3 regions of the Neorhizobium descurainiae genome follow, and region 2 is predicted to be linked to each of the others. Evidence: predicted binding sites of a transcription regulator. Region 2 holds the regulator's gene; each other region holds the start of a gene.
The links. The regulator HrcA, encoded in region 2, represses chaperone genes, less so after heat shock. The targets are predictions, from matches to a motif close to GTTAGCACTCNCNNNNNGNGAGTGCTAAC.
Positions count from the first base shown of each region.

Region 1: the regulator HrcA is predicted to act here: its motif matches at 2,672-2,700, upstream of groES (co-chaperone GroES).
Region 3: the regulator HrcA is predicted to act here: its motif matches at 2,411-2,439, upstream of groES (co-chaperone GroES).

Region 1 covers NZ_JBLFFK010000006.1:170,725-175,282, reverse strand. Annotated here, with positions in the region: gene ACMGE0_RS13455 (hypothetical protein) at 35-271, shown strand; gene groL (chaperonin GroEL) at 617-2,257, opposite strand; gene groES (co-chaperone GroES) at 2,317-2,613, opposite strand; gene ACMGE0_RS13440 (TIGR01459 family HAD-type hydrolase) at 3,028-3,876, shown strand; gene ACMGE0_RS13435 (bifunctional riboflavin kinase/FAD synthetase) at 3,936-4,558, shown strand, end outside.
Region 2 covers NZ_JBLFFK010000017.1:65,072-69,629, reverse strand. Annotated here, with positions in the region: gene ptsN (PTS IIA-like nitrogen regulatory protein PtsN) at 1-218, shown strand, start outside; gene ACMGE0_RS24175 (hypothetical protein) at 403-639, shown strand; gene grpE (nucleotide exchange factor GrpE) at 695-1,354, opposite strand; gene hrcA (heat-inducible transcriptional repressor HrcA) at 1,470-2,549, opposite strand; gene rph (ribonuclease PH) at 2,776-3,492, shown strand; gene ACMGE0_RS24155 (VOC family protein) at 3,654-4,061, shown strand; gene ACMGE0_RS24150 (antibiotic biosynthesis monooxygenase family protein) at 4,143-4,448, shown strand; gene rdgB (RdgB/HAM1 family non-canonical purine NTP pyrophosphatase) at 4,514-4,558, shown strand, end outside.
Region 3 covers NZ_JBLFFK010000002.1:577,197-581,754, forward strand. Annotated here, with positions in the region: gene ACMGE0_RS06410 (peptidase domain-containing ABC transporter) at 1-424, shown strand, start outside; partial or broken gene ACMGE0_RS06415 (arginase family protein) at 453-903, shown strand; gene ACMGE0_RS06420 (hypothetical protein) at 900-1,379, shown strand; gene ACMGE0_RS06425 (hypothetical protein) at 1,651-1,941, opposite strand; gene ACMGE0_RS06430 (usg protein) at 2,036-2,308, opposite strand; gene groES (co-chaperone GroES) at 2,589-2,903, shown strand; gene groL (chaperonin GroEL) at 2,959-4,558, shown strand, end outside.

The sequences.
Region 1 (4,558 bases), on a different contig from region 2:
TTAACCATGATTGCGTAGAAGTCGATCAGCGCGAATGAACGACGCGCTTAACCTCTATGGGATCAACATGTACGTTGTATCGGTGCTTGATAATGGCGACCAACGGACCTTTGTGTCCGAAAAACTGAAAATACTGGATCGAATCGTCTACGCGACCATTTGCGGTACTTCGAAGCAGTTTTCACTTTCCGAGGTGCTCGATATCGTCCCGGTGGACGCCGCACCTCCAAGAACTCCGGTCATCCGAAATATCACCTCGCAAGTCCAATAGTCCCTTTGGCCCCTGGACGCGCGGACGACATGACCGTTCGCTTTCTCCCAAGGCCTCGACATGCCTCTGCAGCCCTGGCTCTCGCTAACGCGAGCCACGATGGCTTCACGTCGGATATCTGACTTTGGCTGCAACTGATCACGAACGGAGTGCAGCCAATGAGGGCTCGCCGGCGAACGTCGGCGAGCTTTCCGGCATTCCAGATTTGAATTGAGCTCGTGTGTCGATCAGCCGGATGCGAAGGGCCGGCAGCGGAGCCGGCCCCTCGTCAACAAAAAGGGCGGTCCGAAGACCGCCCTCTATTCCGGAGACCGGAATGGATGGATGAGTGACGGCTTTCGCCTATCACATCATGTCCATGCCGCCCATTCCGCCCATGCCGCCCGGCATGCCGGCCGGAGCGTCCTTCTTCGGCAGCTCGGCGATCATGGCTTCCGTGGTGATCAGCAGCGAAGCAACCGAAGCGGCATTCTGCAGGGCGGTGCGGACGACCTTGACCGGATCGACGATGCCGAGCTGGATCAGATCGCCGTATTCGCCGGTCTGGGCGTTGTAGCCGTAGTTGTCTTCGTTCTTGTCGAGGATCTTGCCGACGACGATCGAAGCTTCGTCACCTGCGTTTTCGGCGATCTGGCGGACCAGCGACTGCAGCGCCTTGCGGACGATGTTGATGCCGGCTTCCTGGTCGTCGTTGGCGCCCTTGACGGCGATCTTCGTGGAGGAGCGAAGCAGGGCGACGCCGCCGCCAGGCACGATGCCTTCCTGAACGGCCGCGCGGGTGGCGTTCAGAGCGTCGTCGATACGATCCTTCTTTTCCTTCACTTCGACTTCCGTCGAGCCGCCGACGCGGATGACGGCAACGCCGCCGGCGAGCTTGGCGAGGCGCTCCTGGAGCTTCTCACGGTCGTAGTCGGAGGTGGTTTCCTCGATCTGGGCCTTGATCTGGTTGACGCGGCCCTCGATGTCGGACTTGGCACCGGCGCCGTCCACGATCGTGGTGTTTTCCTTGGAGATCGAGACCTTCTTGGAACGGCCGAGCATGTCGAGCGTGACGTTCTCGAGCTTGATGCCGAGGTCTTCGGAAATGACCGTGCCGCCCGTCAGGATGGCGATGTCTTCCAGCATGGCCTTGCGGCGGTCGCCGAAGCCCGGAGCCTTGACGGCAGCGATCTTGAGGCCGCCGCGCAGCTTGTTGACGACGAGCGTCGCGAGGGCTTCGCCTTCGACGTCTTCAGCGATGATGAGGAGCGGCTTGCCGGTCTGGACGACGGCTTCGAGAACCGGGAGCATCGCCTGGAGGTTTGAGAGCTTCTTCTCGTGCAGGAGGATGAAGGCATCTTCCAGGTCTGCAACCATCTTTTCCGGATTGGTGACGAAGTAGGGCGAGAGATAGCCGCGGTCGAACTGCATGCCTTCGACGACTTCGAGTTCGGTCTCGGCGGTCTTGGCTTCCTCGACGGTGATCACGCCTTCATTGCCGACCTTCTGCATGGCTTCGGCAATGTCGAGGCCGATCTGGCGCTCGCCGTTGGCCGAAATCGTGCCGACCTGGGCGACTTCTTCCGAGGTGTTGATCTTCTTGGCCTTGGCGGCGAGGTCCTTGACGACTTCGGCGACGGCGAGGTCGATGCCGCGCTTCAGGTCCATCGGGTTCATGCCGGCTGCAACGGCCTTGCCGCCTTCGCGAACGATGGCCTGGGCGAGAACGGTTGCGGTCGTGGTGCCGTCGCCGGCGATGTCGTTGGTCTTCGAAGCGACTTCGCGGACCATCTGGGCGCCCATGTTCTCGAACTTGTCGTCCAGTTCGATTTCCTTGGCGACCGATACGCCGTCCTTGGTGATGCGCGGAGCGCCGAAGGACTTGTCGATGATGACGTTGCGGCCCTTCGGACCGAGCGTCACCTTGACCGCGTCAGCGAGAATGTCGACGCCGCGCAGCATCTTTTCGCGCGCAGTGCGGCCGAACTTGATTTCTTTAGCTGCCATTTTGAGAACTCCTGAAAAGAGGTGTCAGCGATGTTTCGGTGAAAGCAACCGGCCGGAAATCAGCCGATGATGCCCATGATGTCGGCTTCCTTCATGATCAGAAGGTCTTCGCCGTTAAGCTTGACTTCGGTGCCGGACCACTTGCCGAAGAGAACGCGATCGCCGACCTTGACGTCGAGCGCGACGACCTTGCCGGTTTCATCGCGGGCGCCGGAGCCGACGGCGACGATTTCGCCTTCCTGCGGCTTTTCCTTGGCGGTGTCCGGAATGATGATGCCGCCCTTGGTCTTCTCCTCGGACTCAACGCGGCGAACGACGACGCGATCGTGCAGGGGGCGGAAATTGGTGCTTGCCATTGTCTAATCCCTCGATCAAATGACATTGACGGATCCAGCGGACCCGTATCGCTTGTTTGTTAGCACTCATACCCGGAGAGTGCTAGCGGGGTCGAGATAAGGGCGGTCGGCGGTTGAGTCAAGAATGGCTGTGAAATTTTCAGGACCGCCGTGAGGTCATGGAAAATATGCTTAACGCCTCGGGTATCCGGCTGCGCCGCGCGCGGCGAGCGGACTGCGGAGTTCAAGTGGATCTGCCTCCTGGGCCGCCAAACCGGCATGATGCACCGGACTTTGGTGGAAGAAAGGCGCCGGCTCCCGAAAGAGCGCTTTTCCCGCAGGGCCGTTCCGCCGGCCGCTTTTCCTTCCATTCTCTCTTGTAATCTTTCCGGGGGTTTGCCATGTGACCCAGGACTTTGGAGATGGGGCGGTTACATGGCAAGGCGCATCGGCAGTTTGGGCGAGATCATCGGCGATTACGACGTCGTTCTTTCGGACGTCTGGGGCGTCGTGCACAATGGCGTCGAGCCCTTCCAGCAATCCTGCAAGGCACTTGCGGCCGCCCGCGAAGCCGGCGCGACGGTCGTGCTGATCACCAATTCGCCGCGCCCGGCGCCCGGCGTCATCGAGCAGATGCGCGCGCTCGGCGTGCCGGACGGCACCTACGACCGTATCGTCACGTCCGGCGACGTCACCAGGCATCTGATCGTCGAAGGTCCCCAGAAGGTCTTTCTGATCGGGCCGGACCGAGACCTCAACCTGTTCGACGGTCTCGGCGTCGACGTGGTCCCGGCGGACGAGGCGGACTGCATCGTCTGCACCGGTTTCTTTGACGACGAGAAGGAAGTGCCGGAAGACTATACCGGGATGCTGACCGCTTTCGCCAGGCGCGACGTGCCGCTGATCTGCGCCAATCCGGATCTCGTGGTCGAGCGCGGCCACAAGATCATCCCCTGTGCCGGAGCGGTCGCCGCCTATTACGAAGAGCTTGGCGGCAAGACCCGCGTCGCAGGCAAGCCGCACAAGCCGATCTACGAGGAGACGCTGGCGGCCGCCCGCGAGGTGCGCGGCGATTTCCCGATGGACCGGGTGCTGGCGATCGGCGACGGCATGCCGACCGACGTGCGCGGCGCGCTCGCATACGGCCTCGACCTGCTCTATATCAGCAGCGGCATCCATGTGGCGGAATACACCGTTAACGGCCAGACCGACGAGGCGATCCTCAACGCCTGGCTGAAGCGGGAGAACGCCGCGCCGAAATACTGGATGCCGCGTCTTGCATAGCCCCAGGCGCTTTTGGGCGCCCCTTGGGCATTCTTGGGCCTGAACCGGAATCCTGCCGCATGACCGTATTCCATCGCAATGAGAAGAAGGAGCCGCTGCCCGACGCGCTGAAGGGCGGCGTGATCGCCATCGGCAATTTCGACGGCGTGCATCGCGGCCACCGCAGCGTGCTGGAGCGGGCATTGGCATTGGCGGAAGAACGCGGCGTGCCGGCGCTGGTGCTGACCTTCGAGCCGCATCCTCGGAGCGTTTTCCGTCCCGACGAGCCGGTCTTCCGGCTGACGCCAGCGCCGCTGAAGGCGAGGCTGCTGGAGGCCATGGGCTTCCGTTCGGTGATCGAATATCCCTTCACCCGGGAATTCGCGACCCGCTCGGCCGAAGAATTTATCCAGACGATCCTGGTCGACTGGCTCCATGCGAGCGCAGTCGTGACCGGCTTCGATTTCCACTTCGGCAAGGGCAGGGAAGGCGGTCCGGCCTTCCTGATGGCATCGGGCGAAAGGCATGGTTTCACCGTCTCGTTGGTCGATGCCTTCCGCGACGAGAATGCCGAGGTGATTTCGTCGAGCCGCATCCGCGCCCTGCTGGCCGAAGGTGACGTCGCCGGCGCGGCGGGCCTGCTCGGCTACCGCTACACGGTCGAGGCGGAGGTGATCGGCGGCGAGAAGCTTGGGCGCCAGCT
Region 2 (4,558 bases):
AAGCGCCGGTCGATTTCGAAGCGCTCGACGACGAGCCGGTCGACCTGGTCTTCCTGCTGCTCGCGCCGGAAGGTGCGGGCGCCGACCATCTGAAGGCGCTGTCGCGCATCGCCCGCGTGCTGCGCGACCAGGAACTGGTGGCGAAGCTGCGCAAGACCGATTCCGCCTCGGCGATCTACGCCTTCCTCAACGAGGAGCAGGCCAACCACGCCGCCTGACGGCAAACGGGCTTTCGTGGGGACGAGACGAGCCGCCCGGCCGCCGGAAAGGCGCCGGGCGGTTTTGGTTTTTTCGAAGCTTCTCCAGCATCGTCTGCATGGCGCGGGAGCCGAACGCCCGACAAGACCCCCTTTGCCTTTTCGGCCGCCTGCCACATCTCCTCAGTTAGCTGTGGAGGCAGCCATGAACGATGAAGCGCGTGCCCGCATTGCGGCCAATGACAAACTGCTGAAAGCACTGATCACGCTTCTTGCGATCAAGGATCCCGATCTGCTCGACGAGCTGGACCTGATCTTCACGATCGCCGGCGATGAAGACAGCCCGATCGGGGAGGCGGACCGAAGGACTCGCGACCACCTGCGCAAGGAGCTGGAAATGATCAGGACACTCGCCAGCAAGGCGCTGGAGACGGCGCATTAGGCGTCTTCGCCCGGGACAGCCCGGGCAGGACGGAGGAAAGGTTGCGGGCCGCCGGTCAGGCCTTGTTCTCGCCCGCCGTTTCGGTGGCCGCAGACGCTTCCGGCTTCGGACCGCCTTTGGCGACCCCGACCATGGCTGGGCGCAGAACGCGTTCGCCGATCGTGAAGCCGGCCTGGACGACCTGAACGACCGTGTTGTTCGGCACCGTGGCGTCCGGGATTTCGAACATGGCCTGATGGAAGTTCGGATCGAACTTCTGGCCCTCCGCCTCGATCTTCTTCACGCCGTGCCGCTCCAGCGCCGAGAGCATGGAGCGCTCGGTCATTTCCACGCCTTCGAGAAGCGTGCTCAACGTGGCATCGGCACCGGCGCGTATCTCGGTCGGGACGGCGTCCAGCGCCCTGCGCAGGTTGTCCGAAACGGCGAGCATGTCGCGCGCGAAGCCCGCTACGGAATAGGACTTGGCATCCTTCACGTCGCGCTCCGTGCGGCGGCGCAGGTTGTCCATCTCGGCGGCAAGCCGCAGGAAGCGATCGCGCAATTCGGCATTCTCATTTTTCAGCACGTCAAGCGGGTCAGGCTCCTGGACTGCCTCCGGGGCCTTGGTTTCCGCGGCATTCTCCGTGGCCGCGTCCTCGAGAGCAGACGCCACAGCTTCCGCCGTGTTTTCGGCGGCAGTTGCGTCAGGTCCGTTCTTCTTGGTTTCGTCGGTCATGACGGTCTCCGGTTATTCTTGCTTGGATTTCTGGGCTCAGTTTTGTGCCCGATATCGAGGTTTAAGGTGAAAAAATCAAGGCTTGACGGGAAACTTGGGCTAAGGCTCTCGGAGATCAGCGCGACAGCCTTGCCAACAGCTGGGCCGTATAATCCACCATCGGCACGATGCGGGAATAGTTGAGCCGCGTCGGACCGATGACGCCGACCGCGCCGATGATGCGATCCTCGCCGTCGCGATAGGGCGCCACGATGAGCGAAGAGCCCGAGAGCGAAAAAAGCTTGTTTTCCGAACCGATGAAGATGCGTACCCCCGGCCCCCGCTCGGCAAGGTCGAGGATTTCGAGCAGGCTGTCCTTTTTTTCGAGATCGTCGAAGAGAAGGCGCAGGCGGTCCAGATCGGCCGTATCGTCGAGGCCTTGAAGGAGGTTGGCGCGGCCACGGACGATAAGCTGGCTCGGCTTGCCTTCCTCGCTGTCTCCCGACCAGACGGCCAAACCCCGTTCCACAAGATCCTGCGAGAGAGCATAGAGCGCGCCCTGCACCTCGTCCTTGAGCTTCTTCAGCTGGCTGCGCAGTTCCGGCAGCGTCTGGCCGGTCAGATGCGCGTTGAGGAAATTGGCCGCCTCGGTGAGCTGCGACGACGTCACGCCCGCCGGCAGCTCGATGATGCGGTTCTCCACCTGGTTGTGATCGCCGACGAGCACCGCGAGCGCCTTGGTGGGCTCCAGACGGATGAACTCGACATGTTTCAGCACGGGATCGCTTTTCGCGGTGATGACGAGGCCGGCGCCGCGCGACATGCCTGACAGAACCAGGCTCGCCTCCGCCATCAGGCTTTCCATCGGCTGGTCGCGGTCGGCGGGGCGGATCTGCCGGTCGATGCTGGCGCGCTCCTCCTCCGACAGGTTTCCGACCTGCATGAAGGCATCGACGAAGAACCTCAGGCCCGACTGGGTGGGCAGCCGGCCGGCGCTGATATGCGGCGAATAGATGAGGCCCAGTTCCTCCAGGTCGCTCATCACATTGCGCACCGACGCCGGCGAAAGCGACATGGGGAGCAGGCGGGAGAGGTTGCGGGAGCCGAGCGGCTCACCGGTTTCGAGATAGCTCTCGACGATGCGACGGAAAATTTCGCGCGAACGGTCATCGAGCACAGAGCCGCTCTCCCTACCCGCCGGTGCCGAAAAACCCATCTAAACCTTCACCACTCTGTTGATCCTTCCGGAAAATATAGTCATTCGCCCGCGTCTTCGCAAAAGGGAAAATCAGCCAAGCCGTCATCACGGCCGTTCAAAAAGCAGGCCCCCCGGCAAAGGCATGCGCGGGATTTCCAGATTTCGCAATTCCGGACGGAAAACCGCTTCGCACTTTTCCTGGAATTGCTTTAGAAGGCAGAAACCGAAATCCAGGGAGCAAAGCATGCGGCCTTCAGGCAGACAGACGAACCAGATGCGCAAGGTCTCTTTCGAGCGCAATTTTTCGAAGCACGCGGAGGGCTCCTGCCTCGTGAAATTCGGGGACACGCATGTGCTCTGCACCGCAAGCCTCGAGGACAAGACGCCGCCGTGGCTCCGGAACAGCGGCAAGGGCTGGGTGACCGCGGAATACGGCATGCTGCCGCGCGCCACCGGCGAACGCATGAAGCGCGAGGCCGCCGCCGGCAAGCAGGGTGGCCGCACGCAGGAAATCCAGCGTCTGATCGGCCGGTCGCTGCGCGCCGTCATCGATCTCGAAGCGCTCGGCGAGCGGCAGATCACCGTCGATTGCGACGTCATCCAGGCGGATGGCGGCACCCGCACCGCCTCGATCACCGGCGGCTGGGTGGCGCTCTACGACTGCCTGAAATGGATGGAAGCACGCTCGATGATCAAGGTCGAGAAGGTGCTGAAGGATCACGTGGCGGCGATCTCCTGCGGCATCTTCGCCAGCCAGCCGGTGATCGACCTCGATTACCTTGAGGATTCTGCGGCCGAGACCGACGCCAATTTCGTCATGACCGGTGCCGGCGGCATTGTCGAGGTGCAGGGAACGGCGGAAGGCGCGCCCTTCAGCCAGGAAGAATTCCTGCAGCTCCTGGCGCTGGCGCAGGCGGGTACGCAGGAACTGGTGGCGCTGCAGAAGCAGGCGATCGCATAAGATTGCCCCTCACCCTAACCCTCTCCCCGTTCTGAAGGGAGAGGGAACGTGCCCCGCGAAACGTCGCATCTGCGAAAACGGTGCGGCATATACCCTTCTCCCCGCAAGCGGGGAGAAGGTGCCGGCAAGCGGATGAGGGGCTGGGGCAAGGAAAGGGAATAATGATCGAAGGCATTCTCGAAACCGCGCTCTATGCCGACGACCTCGACGCGGCGGAAGCTTTCTACGGCGGCGTGCTCGGGCTCGAAAAAGTGCTGCGCGCCGGCAATCGCCACGTCTTCTTCCGCTCGGGCCCGGGCATCCTCTTGATCTTCAATCCGGCCGAAACGATAAAGCCGCCGCCGGCCGATGCGCTGCCCGTGCCGCCGCATGGCGCGACCGGTCCGGGTCACGTCTGCTTCCGCATGAGCGGCAAGGCGATCTCCTCGCTCAAGGAAAAGCTGGAAACGGCAGGCATAGCCATCGAAAGCGATTTCCGCTGGCCGAACGGCGCCCGCTCGATCTATTTCCGCGATCCCGCCGGCAACAGCCTGGAATGCGCAGAGCCCAAGCTCTGGAATCTCGATTGAGGCCGCGGCCTCACAAGACGCTTGGTATCCGCCACAAAACTCCGTTATAGACAAGGCAATCAGAGCCAGGAATTCTTCCCGATGATCATACGCGAATGGCGAGGCCGCGCCTCTCCTTCCAATACGGACGCCTATCCCGCGCATTTCCGAAGCCACGTGGTTCCGGAACTGCAGGCGCTTCCGGGCTTTATAGGCGCGCATCTCAGCCGCCGGGCGCTCGGCGACCGGACGGAGTTCGTCGTGCTGACCCGCTGGAGGGACATGGATGCCATCCGCGCTTTCGCCGGCGACACGCCCGACAAGGCCGTGGTGGAGCCGGGCGCGGTTGCGGCCCTCATCGAATTCGACGATTTCGTGGAACATTACGAGGTCGTCGAGGAAACCTAGCTTGAGGCATTTCGGCAAACGACCGTGCCCCAGCCTCTCCATTTTCAGTTTCATAAAGACAAAGAATGCGCAAACTCGATACCAAGACCATCGTCGTCGCCAGTCACAAT
Region 3 (4,558 bases), on a different contig from region 2:
TTCGATCGCGGACAACATCGCGATGTTCGATGACAGTCGCGATTTGCCCATGATCATGGAGGCCGCGAAGGCCGCCGCCATTCATGACGAAATCCTGCGCATGCCGATGCAATACGAGACGCTGATCGGCGACATGGGCTCAAGTCTCTCGGGTGGCCAGAAGCAGCGTGTGCTTCTGGCACGTGCTCTCTATCGCAAGCCCAGGATGCTGTTTCTCGACGAGGGAACTTCTCACATGGATGTGGCGAACGAGGAGCGTGTCAATCAATCCGTTCGTTCGCTTGGTATCACCCGTATTGTCGTCGCCCACAGACTTGAGACCATCGCGGCCGCAGACAAGGTCCTGCATCTGGACGAGGAGGGACTTCATGTTCGCACCCCCGGTGGCCCTAATGCCAGTTCCAGGTTGTCCCTGAAGGTCTGACAAGAACGCGTTCACACTCGCGGCGCTCCTGATCGACGTCGAAGGTCGCCGTCCTCTGGTCCCTCCTGACGACGCTGTCGCGTTCGCATATCGCGATCACGAGGATCAGGAGGAGTACGGAAGCCAGCCGTTGCCCGAAGAGCTCAAGGCGATTGACCTGCCCGCCCTCCGCGCGATGGGGATCGAGGCTGCCGCGCGCGAAGCGATCACCCACCTGACGCGTCCGGAACTGGACGGCTTCTTCATCCATCTCGACGCCGACTGCCCCGACGACGCCATCATGCCGGCTATCGACTTCCTTGCCGGTTGGCGGGTTATCGTGGGAGGAGCTCGTGACCGCGATCCGGATCGCGATGGGGAGCGGCAAGGCAGTCGGCATCGAAATCAACATCTACAACCCGCGCCTTGACGAAGATGGCATCGCCGGGCGCGGCCTGGCTGACGCAATAGCTGCAGCGCTTGGAACGGCCGCGTCATGAACATGGCGAGCAACTCTGCCTTTCGGGCGCAGCAGTGTATATTCTGCATGGCAAATTATAGCTTCATCAATTTCTGCCTCGAACGAATTAAAATCGTCGCTGAACGGCAGCCACCCGACAAATGCGCCCGACAACGGATTTTCACTCCGGCCCATTGCGGCCCTTCACGACCGGTGCCAAATAGTTTGATGACAGACGAACAACAGCCAGCGCCCGATGGTGTGCAGATCCAGCTTTCTCCAGAGGAAGCCCTGTTCCTCTTTGGTTTGCTCTCTCGGTGGTGCGAACAAGGTAGCGCGCCTACGCCAGAAGCATCGTGTTTTGAAAGCACTGCCGAAGGCGCGGTGCTACACGGGTTATTAGCCGATCTGGAGACGCAGCTGGTTGCCCCATTCAAGGCAGATTACAGCGACCTGCTGGAGGAAGCTCGCAATCGCCTACAAGCATCTTGGGACTATCCAACGTTGAGAGGCTAGATTCTCGAAACGTTCGGCGCCATGGCTTCAATCCGTCATTGGATCAGAGATCAGGCGTATCAGAGTTCCGTCATTCGCCGCAGCGCTGATTGCCGTTGCGATCAGCCGGAGCGGTCCGCGCGCGATAAGCGCCTCTGGCGAAGGGCGTTTTCCGGGGCTCGCAACACCCAATTCCTGCGATTGGTGGAACACGCAATACCAAAGTTGGCAGCATAATCAGCTATCGGGGTTGGTCCGAAGTGAACTCTAACTAAAAACGTACAAGAGTGCGCTAATGGAGAGAGTAACTCATCATCCTGTAGGGATGTATCGCATTGAACTGTGAGATCATAGCCGTCGCCTGCTGCAATACGCGCTCGGCATTTTGAGAATTATCTCTGGCAAGTTCGTCAGCGTTGACGCGGATTATCTGTGCCATATTGCTGGAAAGCGCCGCAAAGTGCCTGTCGCCTTCGATGAAGGCCTCACGTGCTGTACTTTCGAGGGCGCGGGCGATATCGGAGAGGACCTCCTCGCGTTCCTCAATGTCGAGGTCTTTGATGAATTTGATCTTCTCTTCCATATCAGTCTCACTCTGAACAGACGTGGGATATCGACCGAACTCATCAAGCCTCGGTCGTCGAAGAGCTAGGAAGGGAAAATTTCCGTTTCAAGTCTCAGTGCAGCTTGAACTCGCCCTCTACGCTGCGCCATTCGTTGGGACCGATCAGGCGCTGATGGGTGTAGCGGACGGAATGCAGTGGCCCATCAAGGCTGGCCTGCCAGAAGTCCAGGAACTTGTGCATCTCGGGAAAATCGGGAGCCAGATCGTAGTCCTGCCAGACGTAGGTCTGCAGCACGGACTCGAAATCGGGAATGCGGTAGAGGATGTGTGCGGTAGTGAGGCCGTAGCCGTTCAGTTGCCGTTCCAGATCCGATGAGAATTGCATGCTTCATCTCCGTTTCATGACACTTCCAAGTTGGCGCAAAATTTTGTGGCCATCAACGGCTTTTCCAACGCCGCACGCCAGTTTGTTGTTCCTTTCCAGCTAGTTAGCAGCATATAGGTATGAGTGCTATTTTTTTCGTTTCATCCTCTTGAAATCGAAAAATCGCAAAACCAGATCATTTCGCGCAAAACGCTCGACCGAGGTTTTGTACCCGCCCGGATTGGTCATCCGGTCCGGTGGGGGGAACAACGTCATTATTGTTTGTCCATCGGAGGAAAACATGTCGTTCCGACCGCTCCATGATCGCATTCTCGTCCGCCGGGTCGAATCCGAAGAGAAGACCAAAGGCGGAATCATCATCCCCGATACCGCCAAGGAAAAGCCGCAAGAAGGCGAGGTCGTCGCCGTCGGTCCCGGCGCGCGCAATGACGCCGGTCAGATCCAGGCGCTCGACGTCAAGGCAGGCGACCGCATTCTGTTCGGCAAATGGTCCGGCACCGAGATCAAGATCGATGGCGAAGACCTGCTGATCATGAAGGAAAGCGACGTCATGGGCATCATCGAAGCCCAGGCCGAGCAGAAAAAGGCTGCCTGAGCAATCAACGCCACGAACCATCAGTCAGATAGCTGCCTATTGAGGAGTTAAAGAAATGGCTGCGAAAGAAGTCAAGTTCCACACCGATGCCCGTGAACGCATGCTGCGAGGGGTCGATGTGCTGGCCAATGCGGTAAAGGTCACCCTCGGCCCCAAGGGCCGCAACGTCGTGATCGACAAGTCCTTCGGCGCCCCGCGCATCACCAAGGATGGCGTTTCCGTCGCCAAGGAAATCGAACTGGAAGACAAGTTCGAGAACATGGGCGCCCAGATGCTGCGCGAAGTGGCGTCGAAGACCAATGATCTGGCCGGCGACGGCACGACCACCGCGACCGTGCTTGCCCAGGCGATCGTCAAGGAAGGCGCCAAGGCAGTCGCTTCCGGCATGAACCCGATGGATCTGAAGCGAGGCATCGATCTCGCCGTCGACGCCGTTGTCAAGGAACTGAAAGCCAATGCGCGCAAGATCACCAGCAATTCCGAGATCGCCCAGGTCGGCACCATCTCGGCCAATGGCGATTCCGAGATCGGCCGTTATCTTGCCGAAGCAATGGAGAAGGTCGGTAACGAAGGCGTCATCACCGTCGAAGAAGCCAAGACCGCCGAGACCGAACTCGAAGTCGTCGAAGGCATGCAGTTCGACCGCGGCTACCTCTCGCCCTACTTCGTCACCAATCAGGACAAGATGCGGGTCGAACTGGACGATCCCTATATCCTGATCCATGAGAAGAAGCTGTCCAACCTGCAGGCGATGCTCCCTGTATTGGAAGCGGTCGTCCAGTCCGGCAAGCCGCTCCTCATCATCGCTGAAGACGTCGAAGGCGAAGCCCTTGCGACCCTGGTCGTCAACAAGCTGCGTGGTGGCCTGAAGATTGCTGCTGTCAAGGCGCCTGGCTTCGGCGACCGCCGCAAGGCGATGCTGGAAGACATCGCCATCCTGACGGGCGGCACGGTGATCTCCGAAGAGCTCGGCATCAAGCTCGAGAATGTCACGCTGAACATGCTTGGCCGGGCGAAGAAGGTAGCAATCGAGAAGGAAAACACCACCATCGTCGACGGCGTCGGTTCCAAGGCGGAAATCGATGGCCGCGTTGCGCAGATCCGCGCCCAGATCGAGGAGACCACCTCCGATTACGACCGTGAGAAGCTGCAGGAGCGCCTGGCCAAGCTCGCCGGCGGCGTTGCCGTCATCCGCGTCGGCGGCTCGACGGAAGTCGAAGTGAAGGAAAAGAAGGATCGCGTCGACGATGCGCTGCATGCCACCCGTGCAGCCGTCGAGGAAGGCATCCTGCCGGGCGGCGGCGTCGCGCTGCTGCGTGCCGTCAAGGCGCTCGACAATCTCGCCGCCGCCAACCAGGACCAGAAGGTCGGTATCGAGATCGTTCGCCGTGCGATCGAGGCTCCGGTCCGCCAGATCGCCGAGAACGCCGGTGCGGAAGGCTCTGTCATCGTCGGCAAGCTGCGCGAGAAGACGGACTTCTCCTACGGTTGGAATGCCCAGACCGGCGAATACGGCGACCTTTATGCTCAGGGCGTCATCGACCCGGCCAAGGTCGTGCGCACGGCGCTCCAGGATGCCGCTTCGGTTGCCGGTCTTCTGGTCACAACGGAAGCCATGATCGCCGAAAAGCCCAAGAAGGAAGCTGCTCCGGCCC